2 regions of the Eubacterium sp. BL-380-WT-2B genome follow, and region 1 is predicted to be linked to the other one. Evidence: riboswitches for the same ligand, from Rfam matches in the RefSeq annotation. Region 1 holds a riboswitch; the other holds the start of a gene.

Region 1 (7,801 bases):
ACAAAAGGCACTAATCTATATAATCTACCAAGTCAAAGGGCCGTCGCATCCTCGGCGGCCGTTTGAATCCTTTGCTGAATGGAGCAGGACCATGCGGTTCTGCTTTTTGTGTTTTGAAATATAAGTTATTTTTATATTTAACTTATAAAAATTTCTTAAAAATTAACGTTATAGCGATTTGATGCTATTTTATAATGTTTAAAATATAAAAATAAGGCTAAATAGGATAAAAATTTATACTTTTACAACGCTTGAAGTTATGATATAATTCTGAAATAAACATTCAGGAGGTGCGTGAAATGAATGGTTTTCTTTCTCCGGCGGAGATCGGAGAAGTGTGGGTTGGGAATGGTGTGAAAAAGGCCTCCCTCTCCATTGGTAAAATGCTGATTCTCGGCATTTTTGCAGGTATTTTTATTGGCTTTGGCGCCCATGGATTTTTACTGGCGACAGGAATTGGCAAAGGCGCCTTAAGCGAGGCTATGCTCGCTAAGTTTATTGGCGCTTCGGTATTCCCGGCAGGCTTGATGATGGTAATATTATGCGGCGCAGAGCTGTTTACAGGCAATAACCTGATGACACTGGCCCTGATGGATAAAAAAATTACCATCAAAGGGATGCTGACAAACTGGGTGGTTGTTTATATCGGCAATTTAATCGGATCGATTTTGTTGGCTTTTGTTTTGGCCAAAAGCGGTCTTTATGCAGACGCGGTGCTGGAAAAAGCGGTGGCCGTTGCACAGGCAAAGGCTGGGATGCCTTTTTCAACAGCGCTTATCCGCGGTATTCTATGTAATATGCTGGTTGTTTTAGCGTGCTGGATGCAGGCCGGCTCAAAGGATATGATCGGCAAAATCTTTGCGATCTGGTTTCCGATCATGCTTTTTGTTTTTGCGGGCTTTGAACATAGTGTTGCCAATATGACCTATATTCCTCTTGGAATTTTCCTGGGGGCAGATGTCAGCTGGGGGCAGATGTTTATCAACAATCTGCTGCCTGTCACACTCGGCAATATTATCGGCGGCGCCATAATCGTACCATGCGCTTACTATTATGCATACATTCGTAAAAATAACTAGAGAATGATAAAGGAATACCTTTATATATATAAGGGTATTCTTAATATAAATTTGAAAGCGGTTTACGTCTTCTGTTTTATCTGTGCTATAATGAATGAGAAAATTTAAATGTTTACAGGAGAAATGAAAATGCTGATTGGAAAAAACATAACCATTGGGATTACGGCATGTACGCCGGTTGACCAGATTCCTGGACTCATCCGGATGCTGCGAAATGAAAAAGCAGAGGTAAAGGTGATATTAACCCCGAATGCCCTTAATTTTATTACACCGCTTCCATTGCGGCGCGTGTCGGGGAATCCGGTTGAAATCGACCAGTTTGAGGAACCAAAGGTATGGGATCCTGAGCACAAAACCTCTGACCAGTCTGATTTGCTGCTGATCGCTCCAGCCTCGGCCAATACCATTGGCAAAGCGGCCAATGGCATAGCGGATAATTTACTGACGACGACCATTCTTTCCACCACAGCCCCCATTGTGTTTGCCAATAACATTAATCCGATGATGTACAGCAAGCCCAGTGTGCAGCGGAATATCCAGACTTTAAAGGAAGATGGCTGTATTTTTGTTGAAAACGGGGAGGGCAGAGCGCCCAACCGCATGCCGTCTAATGAACAGATTTTCCAGACGATCATCAAGGCATTGGAGAAAATGACAGAAATTTAGAAAATGGAAAAGTAGGGTAAAAAATTGTCTTTGTTGGAAACAGCATGGACAATTTTAAATAAAAGAGATAAAATGTAATAGGAAATATTTTCAGAATCAACTAAAAAAATAATCCAGTAAAACAGGAAATGTGGTGAAGCTATGAATGGATTAGTAAACTGGGCGGCAATTTCAGAATTAAGCCATCCGGCAGGCAAGGCGAGCCCAATGAACAGCGACCCTGCAAAAATGTGGGGCGCGGTTGCGCGTATGTACAATAAAATGGCACAGCTGGAAAGAGAGTACACACAGAATCAGCTGGACGCTTTGATTATTACAAAGGAAGATACAGTATTGGACGTGGGCTGTGGGCCTGGCAGGCTTTCTGTGCCGATTGCCGGTATGGCGAAAAGTGTCACCAGCCTGGATGTGTCCCAGCAAATGCTGGAAAAGTGTCAGGAAAACGCTGCCGCTGCCGGTGTGTCAAATCTGACCACCCGGCTTTTGAATTGGGATGATGTGAAGCCCGGGGAAAATATCGAAAAGCACGATATTGTCATCGCGTCACGGACAACAGCCCTCGCTGATCTCATCAAGCTGAATGCACTGGCAAATAAATATGTCTTTATTCTCTGCTGGGCCAAAAACCCCAGCTTGAAGCATGTGCACGACGCTTTGTTTTACGGTGTGGATGATGCGCTGAGGCCAATACCTCCAATGAACCGTTTGCTTGGATATAATGTGAATTTTAATCTGCTCTACGATATGGGCGTAAACCCTAACGTTAAAATTGTGGCAGATGGCTTTCACTGCGATTACGAAAGCCGGGAAGCAGCCTACAATGATTTGAGAACCCTGCATCCAGTACCGGAAGATCGGGAAAAAGTTTTCAGGAAAAACGTGGATGAGTGGCTTACGGATTTACCGGGAGGCGGCGTCTCTTTCAGGCGTGAGACTGAAACCTACGTCATGTGGTGGAAACCGGGAAAACTGGAGCTTTAAAATTAAATATGCATTCGAGTCTACAGGCCTAAAGGAAGTCCCATGGCTGCGGACCGATGAGTGTAGGGGGAAACGCCTGCGCTTTCCGTATTTGAGAAGAATGCAATTGAGCTGTTTGATACCAAACGGGCATATTCTTAAACGGAGTATGCCCTTTTTTATATATAAAATATAGGGAAAGAAGGAGATGTGAGAAATGAAAAAATTTAAAAAAACCCTATCTGTTTTGCTGGTGCTGGTGCTTCTCAGCTTTGCTGCAGCTGGCTGTTCACAAAACAACGGTGATACAGCGAAGTCAGACAATGCGGACGGAGACCGCACCATTACCGATATGTCAGGCGTTGAGGTGACGGTTCCGGCAGAAGTGAAGTCGGTTATTAACCTCTGGCCGTCCAGCAACCAGATTATGATCACACTGGGAGGGCAGGATAAACAGACTGCCTACATGGCCACCCTGCAGAAGCCAAGCTTTACCTGGATGCAGATCGTTAATCCAGCCATTATGGAAAAACAGACAGTCGGCGGAAATGGCGACGTGACCGCTGAAGAGCTGTTGAACCTGAAACCGGATCTGGTCATTACCTCCAGTGATGAGGACGCCGAAGCTTACCGTGCTGCAGGGCTTAACGCAGCGTGTATGATGTTCAATAATTATGAAGGTTTAAAGGAATCTGTCTTAAAAACCGGTGAAGCGCTGGGAACCAGCGAAAAGGAACGGGCTGACAAGTACGTTGAGTATCTGGAAAAGAACATTAAGCTGGTTCAGGACCGTTTAAAGGACGTAAAAGATGAGGACAAGCCTGTTGTACACTATGTCGATGGACAGAGCGGCACCAGTCCTTACAAAACAACCGGAAACGGTACAATGCAGGAAGAATGGCTGACCATGGCTGGTGGAAAATTATCCACTGATGGGATTCTTCAAGGAATGAGCAAGGAAATTACACCGGAGCAGTTTTTGAGCATTAATCCGGATGTGATCATTGTTGGCGGAACTGGACAGGCAGACGCCTATGATGCCTTGATGAGCGACGCTTCACTGGCAAACCTGAAGGCGGTTCAGGACGGTAAGGTTTACCGCAACCCGCAGGGAACCTTCCAGTGGGACCGCTTTGGTTCAGAGTCTGCGCTGCAGGTGCTTTGGGTGGCTAAAACCCTATATCCGGATAAATTCGAGGACATTGACATGAAAAAGGAAACCATTTCCTTCTACAAAGATTATTTAGGCTATGATCTTTCAGATGAATATGCGGATGCGATTTTAGCTGGCAAAAATGCCCCGGACGGACGCTAAGCCGGATTAAAGGGCATAAAGAAATAATATGAAAGAATAAACAGTCAAAGCCGCCGATTGCCCGGCGGCTTTTTTGAAAATAAAAGGACAAAACTGTATGGCGAGAGATATAAAAGAAAACAGGGTGAAAAATCCGGAAGACAGGCCGCTTGGACTGGTTTTGACACTGGCGGCGGTTATTGTACTTATTTTAACAGCGCTGTGTGTGGGGCGTTATCATGTGCCGGTAATACAGGCTGTCAAAATACTGCTGTCCCAGATATTCCCCATCACCCCAACCTGGGATAAGACAATGTATGATGTTATTATCAACCTGCGGCTGCCGCGTGTACTGGCTGCTGTCCTGGTCGGTGGTTCCCTGGCATTGGCCGGGGCCACCTATCAGGGGATGTTTAAAAACCCTCTGGTATCGCCAGATCTTCTGGGGGTTTCCGCCGGAGCCTGTGTGGGCGCGGCTGTTGCAATCCTGATGAGTCTGGGGAGTGGAATGACACAGGTGCTGGCCTTTGCGGGCGGTCTTTTAACCGTGTTTGTCACCACCTCTATTCCAAAGCTGATGCACCGTAATTCAACCATGATGCTGGTATTGGCCGGTGTGATCGTAGGCGGATTTATGAATTCGATCATTGGCCTCACAAAATACATTGCAGATACGGATACCCAACTGCCTGACATGACCTACTGGCAGCTGGGGAGCATCGCGAAGGTCACCTATCCCACGCTTATGGCCATTGCGCCGATTATGATCATCAGCGGCGCAGTGCTTATTATCATGCGGTGGCGGATTAATATTTTATCTGTCGGGGATAATGAGGCGCGGTCTCTGGGCGTTAACCTGCGCTTTGAGAGAGGGATTGCCATCATCTGCTCTACCGTGCTGACGGCTTCGGCAGTATGTATGAGCGGAACCATTGGATGGATCGGGCTTGTTATGCCTCACCTTGGAAGAATGGTGGTGGGCAGTAACAATGTGCGGCTGCTGCCGGTCACCACACTGCTCAGCGCCGCATTTCTGATCATCATTGATACCCTGGCCCGGACGCTTACCGGTGGGGAGCTTCCCCTTGGTATTTTAACCGGCTTTATCGGAGCGCCCTTCTTTACCTGGGTATTGATCAAGCAAAGGATGAGTGCGTGATATGGCCTTACTGGAAGTGAAAAAAGCTGGCTTCTCCTATCCAACTAGGGAAAATGTTTTTACCGATATTTCATTCACACTGGAAAAGGGAGAGATTTTTACCATCCTTGGCCCAAATGGAGCGGGTAAGTCAACGCTCCTTAATTCCCTTGCAAACTTGACGCCTCTGACAACCGGGGAGATATTGGTGGACGGTGCTCGTCTGGATAAAATGAGCTCCAGAGAAACGGCCTTTAAAATTGCCTATGTGCCTCAGACCACGGAGATAACCTACGGCTACTCTGTGCGGGACTACATCGCCATGGGAAGGGCCGCGCATGTGGGAATGCTGGTGACACCAAAGAAAAAAGATTACGAAATTGTAGATGAAACCATTTCGCTGCTCGGCATTGAACACCTCGCGCACCGTCTCTGCACTCAGATCAGCGGTGGTGAAAAGCAGCAGGCATGTATTGCCAGAGCCATCGTTCAGCAGCCGGAAATTATTCTTTTTGATGAACCGACCTCCGCGCTGGATTACGGCAATCAATTAAACATTATGCGGCTCATCAAAAAACTGTGTGGCCGGGATTACGCAGTTATCATGACTACCCATAACCCGGACCAGCCGATTTTGCTTGAGGGGAAGGCAGGCATCCTGGACCGGGACGGGCACATGTTAACAGGCACAGTAAGCGATATATTAAGTGAAAAAACGCTGAGTGCCGTATACCGCACGGCCCTGCACCTGGTCTATGTGGAGGAGGCAGAGCGGATGGCATGCATTGCGGCCAAGATTTAAGGGTTTTGACAAGAAACGGCCCGGATGTTATAATTTAGAAAAATGATTGAAAGAGGTGTGTTGATGTCGGCTTTGTCTGTTTACAGGGTTCTCAACTAAATACAGTTGAAAGGGTACAGTGATGATGGGGGCAAACCCCTTTGTTTCGTTGACCTTTTTAGAAACATACCAGACAGACGGCTTCAACTTATCGAATCATGGCGGTGCAGCGGCTTTTGCGGTTGTACGGTTTTATATTTGATTTATACTGCCCGCAGGAGCGTTCTGCATCTTTAGAGGTGTGGTGTGTTGGCCGCGGGCTTTTTGTGTTCAAATTTACGACGAAAGGGAAAGTTTATGAAGTACGCTTCGGATCGTTGTGCTTAGCAGGGGTTATCGCATGACATCAGAATAATGAGTTGTGTATAGCCCTTGCTTAATCCTAAAAAATAAATTAGGAGGAGCATAATGAGCTATATCAAGGCAGGCGACGTGCTGCCAAAAGAACTTGTTGACAAAATTCAGGATTATATTGACGGAGAATACATATATGTGCCCCGTAAAGAGACAAACAGAAAAGGCTGGGGGCAGAATACCAATCGAAAACAGGAAACGCTTTTGAGAAACCGGGAAATTTACCAGCAGTATACGGAGGGGGTGTCCGCCGCCCGTCTTTCGGAGATTTATTTCCTGTCTCCCAAAAGTATACATAAAATTATTGCAAAATGTAAGCTGGAAAACCAGTGATAAGAGTGCCGCAGCTAAAAGTCCTGCGGCGCTTTTTTATTTCAGAAAAATAAAGGCGGTTGTTGTGCCAATTTAAGAGCATGTATAATGTTTTTGCAGAAAAGGGGCAATTCCTGAAAAAAGATTGGAGAAAAACAAATGAAAAAGAAAAAAATAAAAGAAAACATTTCGATACAGGATGCAGAGAGAGAAATGATAAAGGCAACCGTTGTAAAAATAATGAATAAGCAGGCGCAGGTCCGGGCTGGGGACAAGCTGTTGACCTGTCTGCTGCCACAGACGATGGTTTCAAAGAAAAATGCGCTGGTGGTTGGAGACCGTGTGGCAATAAGCTCTGTGGATAACGATACGTATAGATTATCTGAAGTGCTGCCAAGAGAAACAGAGGTTTTCAGGGGAAGCCGGCGTTTGCCGGGAGAAAGGATAATAATAGCTGCCAATGTGCACTATCTTTTGGCCGTTGCGACAGCCGAGTATTTCAGGCATCAGGCAGGTTATCTGGAATCTGCTGTTATTGCAGCCAGACGGGCAGGGGTTAAAATCATTATTTTGATCAGCAAATTGGATCTGGTCGGTAAAAGAGAAAAGGAACTGCTCGAGAAAAAAATAAACCTTTACCGGAAAACCGCAGACCTGGTCTTTGCCGGGTCAGGACAGGCTGAGATAGAAGCCATGATAGAGGAAGTGTCAAATAAAACAGGGGTGGTCGTGGGCGACCGGTCTTGCGGTAAATCGACCCTGATCCATAAAATTCTGAGCAGGCTCTCGGAGGAAGTGAAAACCCCGATAAAATTTCCAAGCACGCACAGCAGCCAGATGATGTATGGCCCTCAAAATACCTGCCTTATTGATACCCCGGGCTTTCGTGATTTTGCGCTGCAGGCCGTTGCAGAGAATGAAAAAAATACCACCTTTCCAGAAATTGCCCGGCTGGTCCATCATTGCGCGTTCAGCAGCTGTACGCATACACATGAGGAAGGCTGTGCGGTGCTGCAGGCTCTTCGGGAGGAGTCTGTTGAAAGAGAACGGTACGATGCCTATCAAAGTATGGGAGAGAAACCGTCTAAGCTGCAGCAGAAGCCAGACTACAGGCGAACAGCCTGCACAGAAAGCTTTGTGTGTAAGGTGTGCGGTGC
Region 2 (7,801 bases), on a different contig from region 1:
CTTTTAAGGCTAAGGATTCCTCCTTGGCGTTAAACAGCATTTCCTTCTTTTGGGCTTCGCCCTCTTTGACTGCATCGTTTACGATTTTCTTGGCTGTTTCTTCAGCACTATTTATCTTGCCCTCAGCGACGTTTTTGCGGATAAAATACCCAACGCCAAAGGCAATGACTATACCAACGATTAAGCATATAGTTAATATGTCTATAACATTCACCTCCCTAAAGTAAATATTTTGTTATTATTGTTTTTTTAGACACTCATTATAAAGTCTATTTTATACTTTTTTGAATTTAGTGTCAAGAATCAATGCTATGTTAGAAGTTTATATTTTACCGCTTAAGTACAACTTAAACAAGCCGGCCCGCAGGCCGGCTGTTTACACGTACACAATATTGATGGATTTGTTGAGCTCCTTGAGCAAATTGATAAGGCGCTGGGTGATCTTCCACTTTGAGCTGAGCGCATCGGGGAAATCCGGGTTCTGGTGGGCCGGGTTGATGGAATTGCCCAGAATCAGATCCAGATGGGTGCAGTGGTTTACCAGCAGATCTGCCAGAATGGACGCGCCGTTGTTTCCCTCAAAGACTTCATGCCCCCGGCGCTTGTGGATATAATCCTCAATGATATTGACAGTTTCCTGGATGGTCAGCACCCCTTCGGTTACGAGGTCAATGGACTTCATACGGCCAACTGGCGGTACCCGTTCCGACATGGTGTCAAGATCAATATCGATTTTCTCATCGTACTCCCGGGACACAATATTGCTGGCGGTGCCGCCGCATACCACCTTTGTGCCCTTGGCTTCATCCAGAATCTCTCGGATCATCTGGTCCTTGGTCCGGTCCAGGGGCGGCCCTGAAAACAGCGTCACATACTGGTGCTCCTCGGCCTTCATCACCACAACTGTTGTGTCGTCGCCGGGCTCGCCGCCGTAAAGGTCATTGCAGGTCTCGATCATCCGCATGGAGATATCCTTTGAGGTGACCATTTTCTCATCATAGGTGCGTGCCAGAAGATAGTCGGCCGCGTCCTCCCACTGCCATCCGAAATTGAGCAGGGTTCCCACCCCGGCGTGGATCACACCGTCACTGAAAAAGCCAAGAACATCATTCTCCTCAATTTTCATGGTGGTTTCGTAGATCTGTTTGCCCTGGAACTCGATGGGATGGCGTTCCAGCTCTAAAATTTCCCCGTCCCGGATATAGACAATGGGCGGGTTGTCAAACTCAACGATATAAAGCCGCCGGGTTTTCCAGTAAACCTGGACGATGGTAAAGGTCGAGTAAGCCAGCTTCCGGACCTGGCAGACCGGGAGGGTGGCCTCCAGCGTTTCCACCACATCCTTGAGCGACATCTTGTCCTCCAGCATGGTCGCCGCAATGGTGGAGGTCATGGTCGCCAGGATATTGGCTTTCACACCGCTTCCAAGCCCGTCGGCCAGAACAACGATCACGCTCTCATCGTTGATGCGGATTTCCACATTATCGCCGCACAGCTCCTGGTGGTGCTTATTGATGCTGTCATGGGCAATATCGACAAAAAAAGCCATTATTCCTCTTCCTCTCTTGTTCCTACAACCTTTTGCAGCCGGGTCAGCGTAACTTTGGTCTCGGCAGTGGTTTCACCCAGCAGCTCTGCGATTTCATGGGCGACGCGCATCTGCTTGTCGATGACCTTCTGGGCCATATCCAGGGTTTCTTCCTGCATCTTCTGATATGCCCGTTCTTTTTTGATCTCTCTGGAGATGTCCACAAATATTCCCATGTACATCTTCTGTCCCGGGATATAGGTCAGAATTTCCATAAAATGGATATTGCCGCGGGCGTAAAGTCCCCGTCCGCTGTAATAATTGCCCTCGACATTGTCCAGCTTTTTGAACGGGTTGTAGTCAAAGACTTCAACGAAATTTTTGTGCAGCACATCGGTTTTGGCGGTCTTGAACAGCTTTTCGGCTGCCCCGTTAAAATCAACGATCCTGAAATCCTTGTCCAGCACCGCGATGGCGTTTGGCGTCGACGCGATAATTAAATTGGAGATGGCCTCGTTGCGGTTGCGCATAAAAGGCAGGCACATGTCCAGCTCTGCCATGCCGCAGTAAACCGCCGCGGCTTTTTCACGGCAGCTGTCATAACCGCAGGTACCGCAGTTCAGCTCGTCTTTCGGGGTGAATTTTCCTGTCTGCCGCAGAATTTCTTCAATGGCTTCCTCCGGCACACCCGCAAAGGGGTCCTTTTTCTCAACAGCGAAGCCACGGCTGAAATCTGGTGCCTGCTCCGGTGTTTCCGGGTCCTTCCGGGCATTATTATTAATGTAATCTGTCACGCGCTCGATCCGCTCATACTTGACCAGAGGGCTGTGGGTATTACCCGGGCCGTTGACACAGCCCTCGACGCAGGCGTTCATTTCGATCCAGTACTGGCCCTCCAGCTTACCGATATCATCCAGAAAGTCACGGCAGTTTTTGAGGCCGTCAATTTTTATGACCCGCCGGACGCCCTGCACACCTGGTACACTGGTCTTTTCCACACCTCCGGCCAGCGGATAGAAGCGCGCCACGTTACAGCCCGTCGCGTCAAAGCTGCCTGCTGGCATATCGGCTACATTAATCCCTTCTTCCTTAAACCACACATCCAGCTCATCAAAGGTCAGCACGCCGTCGATGATCGGACTGGCAGCGTCGACGGCTTCCATCTTCTTTGAGATGCAGGGCCCTGCGAACACAACTTTCGCGTTGGGATACCTTTCCTTCAGCATCATACCGTGAGCGGTCATGGGAGATACCACCTCACTCAGGTATTCCACCACATCGGGATAATATTTTTCGATCATCATGTTAACCGTCGGGCAGGAGGTTGTGATCACATGGCGTTTTGTGCCCCAGTAATCCTTGGCATAGTATTTTGAGACCTGCTCTGCCCCAATAGCAGTCTCCTCAATCACTGTAAATCCCAGAGCCCGCAGCCCGCCCAGTACCTGCAGCGGGTCTTCCGTATTAAACCCGGCGGGAAAGGACGGCGCCAAACTCAGAACCACCGGTCCCTCCTCCAGCCACTGCCTGATGCTGTCCACATCGCTGGCCACATATTTGGCATTCTGGGGACAAATCCGAAAACAGTTACCGCAGCCAATGCACAGATCCTCAACGATCTGAGCCTGATTATCCATCAGTTTAATGGCCTTTACCGGACAGTATCGAATACATTTATAACAATTCCGGCAGCTCGCCCTGGTAAAATTAATGACACCCATTATTTCCCTCCATTATCTGGTCAAACAGCTGGTCAACGCCCTCTGGCTTAACCGTATAAATATGATCGTCAACCTTGACAGCCACCCCGTCGCTGCAGGCGTCCAGACAGAAGGTACCCATCAGCTCCACTTCATTTTCGAGGCCCCGTTCAGCCACCAGCTCCTTGAAGCGCTGTACCACCTGATAGGAACCCTTGACATGGCAGGCACTGCCAATACAAATATGTATTTCCTTCATTTTTTACTCCTCAATATTGTTCTAATCCCTGTGTTCTTCTGACAGATTAATCCTAGCACGCCTGACAGCCCTTGTCAATTAGTACTGCCGCTTGAATTCTTCGCCATTTTCTGTTAAAATAGTCATATCGAAATCGTTTTAAAGATTTATCTATCCGAATTTTTTATCCTAAAGTCAATCCATGGATTCAAAATCGTCAGAGTGCAGCGGGAAACGGCTGTGCTTTCCATTGTGAGAAGGATAGATGATAAACGTGCGCACTGCGTTTATTTCCTCCTCGCAAATTATAATGGTATAGAAGATTATTCTTTTATATATTTAATTTTCATTATCAAGGAGGAAGAGAAATGAAAAAAAAATTAACACTGGTTCTGGCCGCGCTGTTGACGATGACCATGGTCATCGGCCTGGCAGGATGCAGCAGCAACAACAATACTGCTAAAACCGAAAAGCTGGAGCCAGGCTCCAACGGTGAAATTATTATGGCCACCACCACCAGCACACAGGACAGCGGTTTGCTTGATGTGCTCCTGCCCAAGTTTGAAGAGGAAACCGGCATTGCCGTAAAGGTTGTGGCCGTCGGAACGGGTAAAGCCATTGAAATGGGCAAAAACGGAGAAGCCGATGTGCTTCTGGTTCATGCAAAATCTCAGGAAGAGGATTTTGTCAAGGAAGGCTATGGCATCGAACGTTTTGACGTTATGTACAATGACTTCATTGTTCTGGGCAGTAAGGATGACCCGGCAAAACTGAAGGAAGTCGCTCCAAACGACGCGGTAAAAGCCTTCCAGACCATTGCTGAAACCCAGTCTGAATTTGTATCCAGAGGCGACAAATCCGGTACCCATACCAAGGAGCTGGGCCTGTGGGAAAAAGCAGGCGTTACCCCTGCAGGACAGCCCTGGTACATCGAATCCGGCTCTGGCATGGGCGACACCCTGAAAATGGCCAATGAAAAATTAGCCTATACCCTGTCTGACCGCGCTACCTGGTTAAATATGAAGGATAATCTGGATCTTGAAGTTGTTGTCGAAAAGGATGATAACCTGTATAACCAGTACGGAGTCATTGTCGTCAACCCTGACAAGGTCAGTGCTGAGCTGAACACCGACGGCGCCAAAAAATTCCAGGAATGGATTTTAAGCGACGAAGCGCAAAAGGCCATCGCTGATTATAAAATCAACGGCGAACCAACCTTTGTACCAAACGCCAGCAAATAAGCATTAACTGAATTTAGAATTTGTCAGCGTCCGTTTTTTCGGGCGCTGATTTTGAATTGACAGACTGACGAGGTTTCCTATGGATTATATTATCAATGGCTTCATTGAGGCCTTCCATCTTCTGATCTCCGGCGACCCGGAAATTTACCAGATTGTCGGGCTTTCCTTGTATGTATCCTTCTCCTCCACCATTTATTCCACTGTTCTCGGCGTGCCACTGGGCATCCTGCTCGGCATCAAGGAATTCAGGGGAAAGCGGATCGTATCCCGGCTGCTTTACACTTTTATGTCTTTTCCGCCGGTCATCATTGGACTGTTCACCTCACTGGTGCTCGCCCGCTCCGGTCCGTTAGGGCATTTAAAGCTCATGTACACGCCCACTGCCATGATCATCGCCCAGGTGATCCTCGTTACGCCTATTATCATGGGCATTGTGTTTAACGACACCACTGTCAACGGCCAGGTTGTGGTAACCATGGGTAAAACCCTTGGGGCAGGCGGCCGGGATATTCTCTTCCTGCTGATCCGGGAGCTTAAGGCCAGCATCATGATCGCTCTGGTCACCGGTTTCGGGCGGGCTGTATCCGAGGTCGGTGCTGTGATGATCGTGGGCGGCAATATAAAAAACTATACACGGGTCATGACCACCTTTATTGCCATGAACAATAACATGGGTGAATACGCTGTTTCCATCGCCATGGGCATTATTCTGCTGGTCATCTCTTTTGTCACGAATTCGATCCTGTACAAATATATGGTAGGAGACCCTTATGCAAATCGCGATTGAAAAACTCACCAAGACTTATCACGGAAAAACCGTCCTGTCACTGGACAGCCTGCGTCTTGAATCCGGAAAAATCCACGGAATTTTAGGACCTAACGGCTCAGGAAAAACCACCCTGATGAAATCTGTCGCCGGGCTTCTCGCCCCCACCAGCGGCGTCATCACTTACAATGGCCTCCCTGGTGATGAAACTGTGCTGAAAAAGCTGACCTACGCCAGCCACACCCCCTACCTTTTCGCCATGTCGGTCTATGACAACATCGCTTATCCCCTGAAGATACGCAAGTACGGAAAAGCTGCCGCCGCCCCCATCGTCGAGGGGCTGCTGCGGGAATTTAAAATCGAGGAGATCGCAAAGCAGAACGCCAAAAAGCTTTCCGGCGGCGAATCCCAGAAAACAGCCCTGGCCCGTGCGCTGTCCTTTTCACCAGATACCCTGCTTCTGGATGAGCCCACCGCCAACATTGACCCTCAGAGCCTGAAAATTATTGAAGCTGCACTGATTAAAAGAAACCGTGAAGCCGGACTGACCGTTATCATCATCACCCACAATCCAAGCCAGGCCTACCGCATCTGTGACTCCCTGAGCTTTATGGATTCCGGAAGGCTCCTCTTTAACGGCAGTGTCAAAGCCTTTAAAGCCTCGAAAAATCCAGTCATTCGGGATTTTATTACCTTAAACTAACGGGCAGCAAGCCCTCAGGAGGAACCAATGAACCAGCAAGCCAGTACCCGCGATAAAGATTGGAAAAAACGGATCATCCTTTTTTTAACCAGCCAGACCGTTTCCCTTCTCGGCTCTTCTCTCACCCAGTATGCCATCATCTGGTATGTCACACTGACCACCTCCTCAGGGCTTATGCTGACCATTTCCACACTTGTCACCTTTATTCCGCAGGTACTGATCTCCCTCTTTGCCGGCGTGTGGGCGGACCGCTATAACCGGAAACACCTGATTATCTGCGCCGATGCTCTGGTCGCCCTTTCCACACTGGGGCTGGCCTTCAGCTTTTTCGTGGGCTACCGGGAGTTATGGATTATCTTCCTGGTATCCGCTATCCGCTCGGTAGGCACTGGTATCCAGACCCCCACCGTCAACGCGCTCATTCCGCAGATCACGCCCAAAAGCATGCTTATGCGTGTGACCGGCTTTAACGGAAGCCTCCAGAACATGACCATGATTGTGGCTCCGGCGGTCAGTGGCGCCCTGCTGGCCACAGTGTCTGTGGAATCGACCTTTTTCATTGATGTTGTCACTGCCATCATTGGCATTTCCCTGCTGTCCATTCTCAAAATCCCACCCCACAAACGGGCTGAGTCTGCCAAGGACACGGGCACTGTTTCCGATTTAAAAACCGGCATTCTTTACGCTTACCGGCATTCTTTCATCAAGGTGCTGCTTGTTTTTTATGCGCTGCTCATGTTTTTAGTGACACCCACCGCCTTTTTGACCCCCCTTCTCATAGCCAGAACCTTTGGCGGGGAGGTATGGTATCTGACTGCCAACGAAGTCATCTACAGTGTCGGCGCCATGATCGGCGGCCTCGTCATTGCCGCCTGGGGCGGCTTTAAGAGCCGTGTAACCACCATTATGGTCTTTAGTACCCTGTGCGGCGTCTTCTGCCTGGGGCTTGGACTCTCACCAGTTTTTCCTGTCTTTTTAGGGTTTATGCTCTTTGTGGGGTTAACTGTTCCCTTTATCACCGCGCCCATCACCGTCCTGCTTCAGGAACGGGTGGAGGAAGCCATGCAGGGCCGTGTTTTCAGCCTTGTCCAGATTATGGCCGCCACAGCCTTTCCGATCGGCATGACAGTCTTTGGCCCATTGGCGGATATGGTTGACGTCCGGCTGATCATTATTGCTACTGGTATTCTCACTGCCCTCTGCGGTTTTATCGTTTATCACAATAAAATCCTCCGGTCACAGGAAAATTAGGCATTCTACTTTTAGAATTAACTTTTGTTTTAACAAGCGCCTTTTATTGAAAACTTAAAAATCAACAACTATATTTTTTGTTTGCAATTCCGTTACAATTGGATTTTCTTCTTTAAGAATTCGTTACATTTTAAGGAAATACGGTATGAAATAAGGTATAATATTTTCTAACAGCAGTTAACTGATCTTCACTATTTTACATTATTATGCTTAACGAAATCATTTCAGAAGGAGAATCACAGCATGAAAAAATTTATTCACAAATTTGTTCCTTCGCTTTTATGCGTCTGCCTATTGTTTGCCTATTCGCTGCAATTTGCACCGACCGTAAAGGCTGCGGAATTCTCACCAAGGACTGAAAAACCGGACTATTA

What was found. A riboswitch is a leader RNA that binds a small molecule or an ion and turns the genes downstream of it on or off. The one in region 1 is predicted to bind molybdenum cofactor.
Region 2: linked by a shared signal. The riboswitch ahead of FYJ53_RS13510 (substrate-binding domain-containing protein) and the one ahead of FYJ53_RS02680 (ABC transporter substrate-binding protein) in region 1 are both predicted to bind molybdenum cofactor.

Annotation. Positions count from the first base shown of each region.
Region 1 covers NZ_VUMP01000001.1:557,907-565,707, forward strand. The annotation lists gene FYJ53_RS02665 (formate/nitrite transporter family protein) at 300-1,079, shown strand; gene FYJ53_RS02670 (flavoprotein) at 1,209-1,745, shown strand; gene FYJ53_RS02675 (class I SAM-dependent methyltransferase) at 1,887-2,726, shown strand; molybdenum cofactor riboswitch at 2,727-2,844, shown strand; gene FYJ53_RS02680 (ABC transporter substrate-binding protein) at 2,923-4,020, shown strand; gene FYJ53_RS02685 (iron ABC transporter permease) at 4,118-5,158, shown strand; gene FYJ53_RS02690 (ABC transporter ATP-binding protein) at 5,160-5,939, shown strand; gene FYJ53_RS02695 (CD3324 family protein) at 6,387-6,665, shown strand; gene rsgA (ribosome small subunit-dependent GTPase A) at 6,804-7,801, shown strand, end outside.
Region 2 covers NZ_VUMP01000006.1:232,049-239,849, forward strand. The annotation lists gene rny (ribonuclease Y) at 1-214, opposite strand, end outside; gene FYJ53_RS13495 (PP2C family protein-serine/threonine phosphatase) at 377-1,549, opposite strand; gene FYJ53_RS13500 ([Fe-Fe] hydrogenase large subunit C-terminal domain-containing protein) at 1,549-3,249, opposite strand; gene FYJ53_RS13505 ((2Fe-2S) ferredoxin domain-containing protein) at 3,236-3,487, opposite strand; molybdenum cofactor riboswitch at 3,628-3,745, shown strand; gene FYJ53_RS13510 (substrate-binding domain-containing protein) at 3,835-4,707, shown strand; gene FYJ53_RS13515 (ABC transporter permease) at 4,787-5,494, shown strand; gene FYJ53_RS13520 (ABC transporter ATP-binding protein) at 5,478-6,176, shown strand; gene FYJ53_RS13525 (MFS transporter) at 6,204-7,427, shown strand; gene FYJ53_RS21515 (Ig-like domain-containing protein) at 7,671-7,801, shown strand, end outside.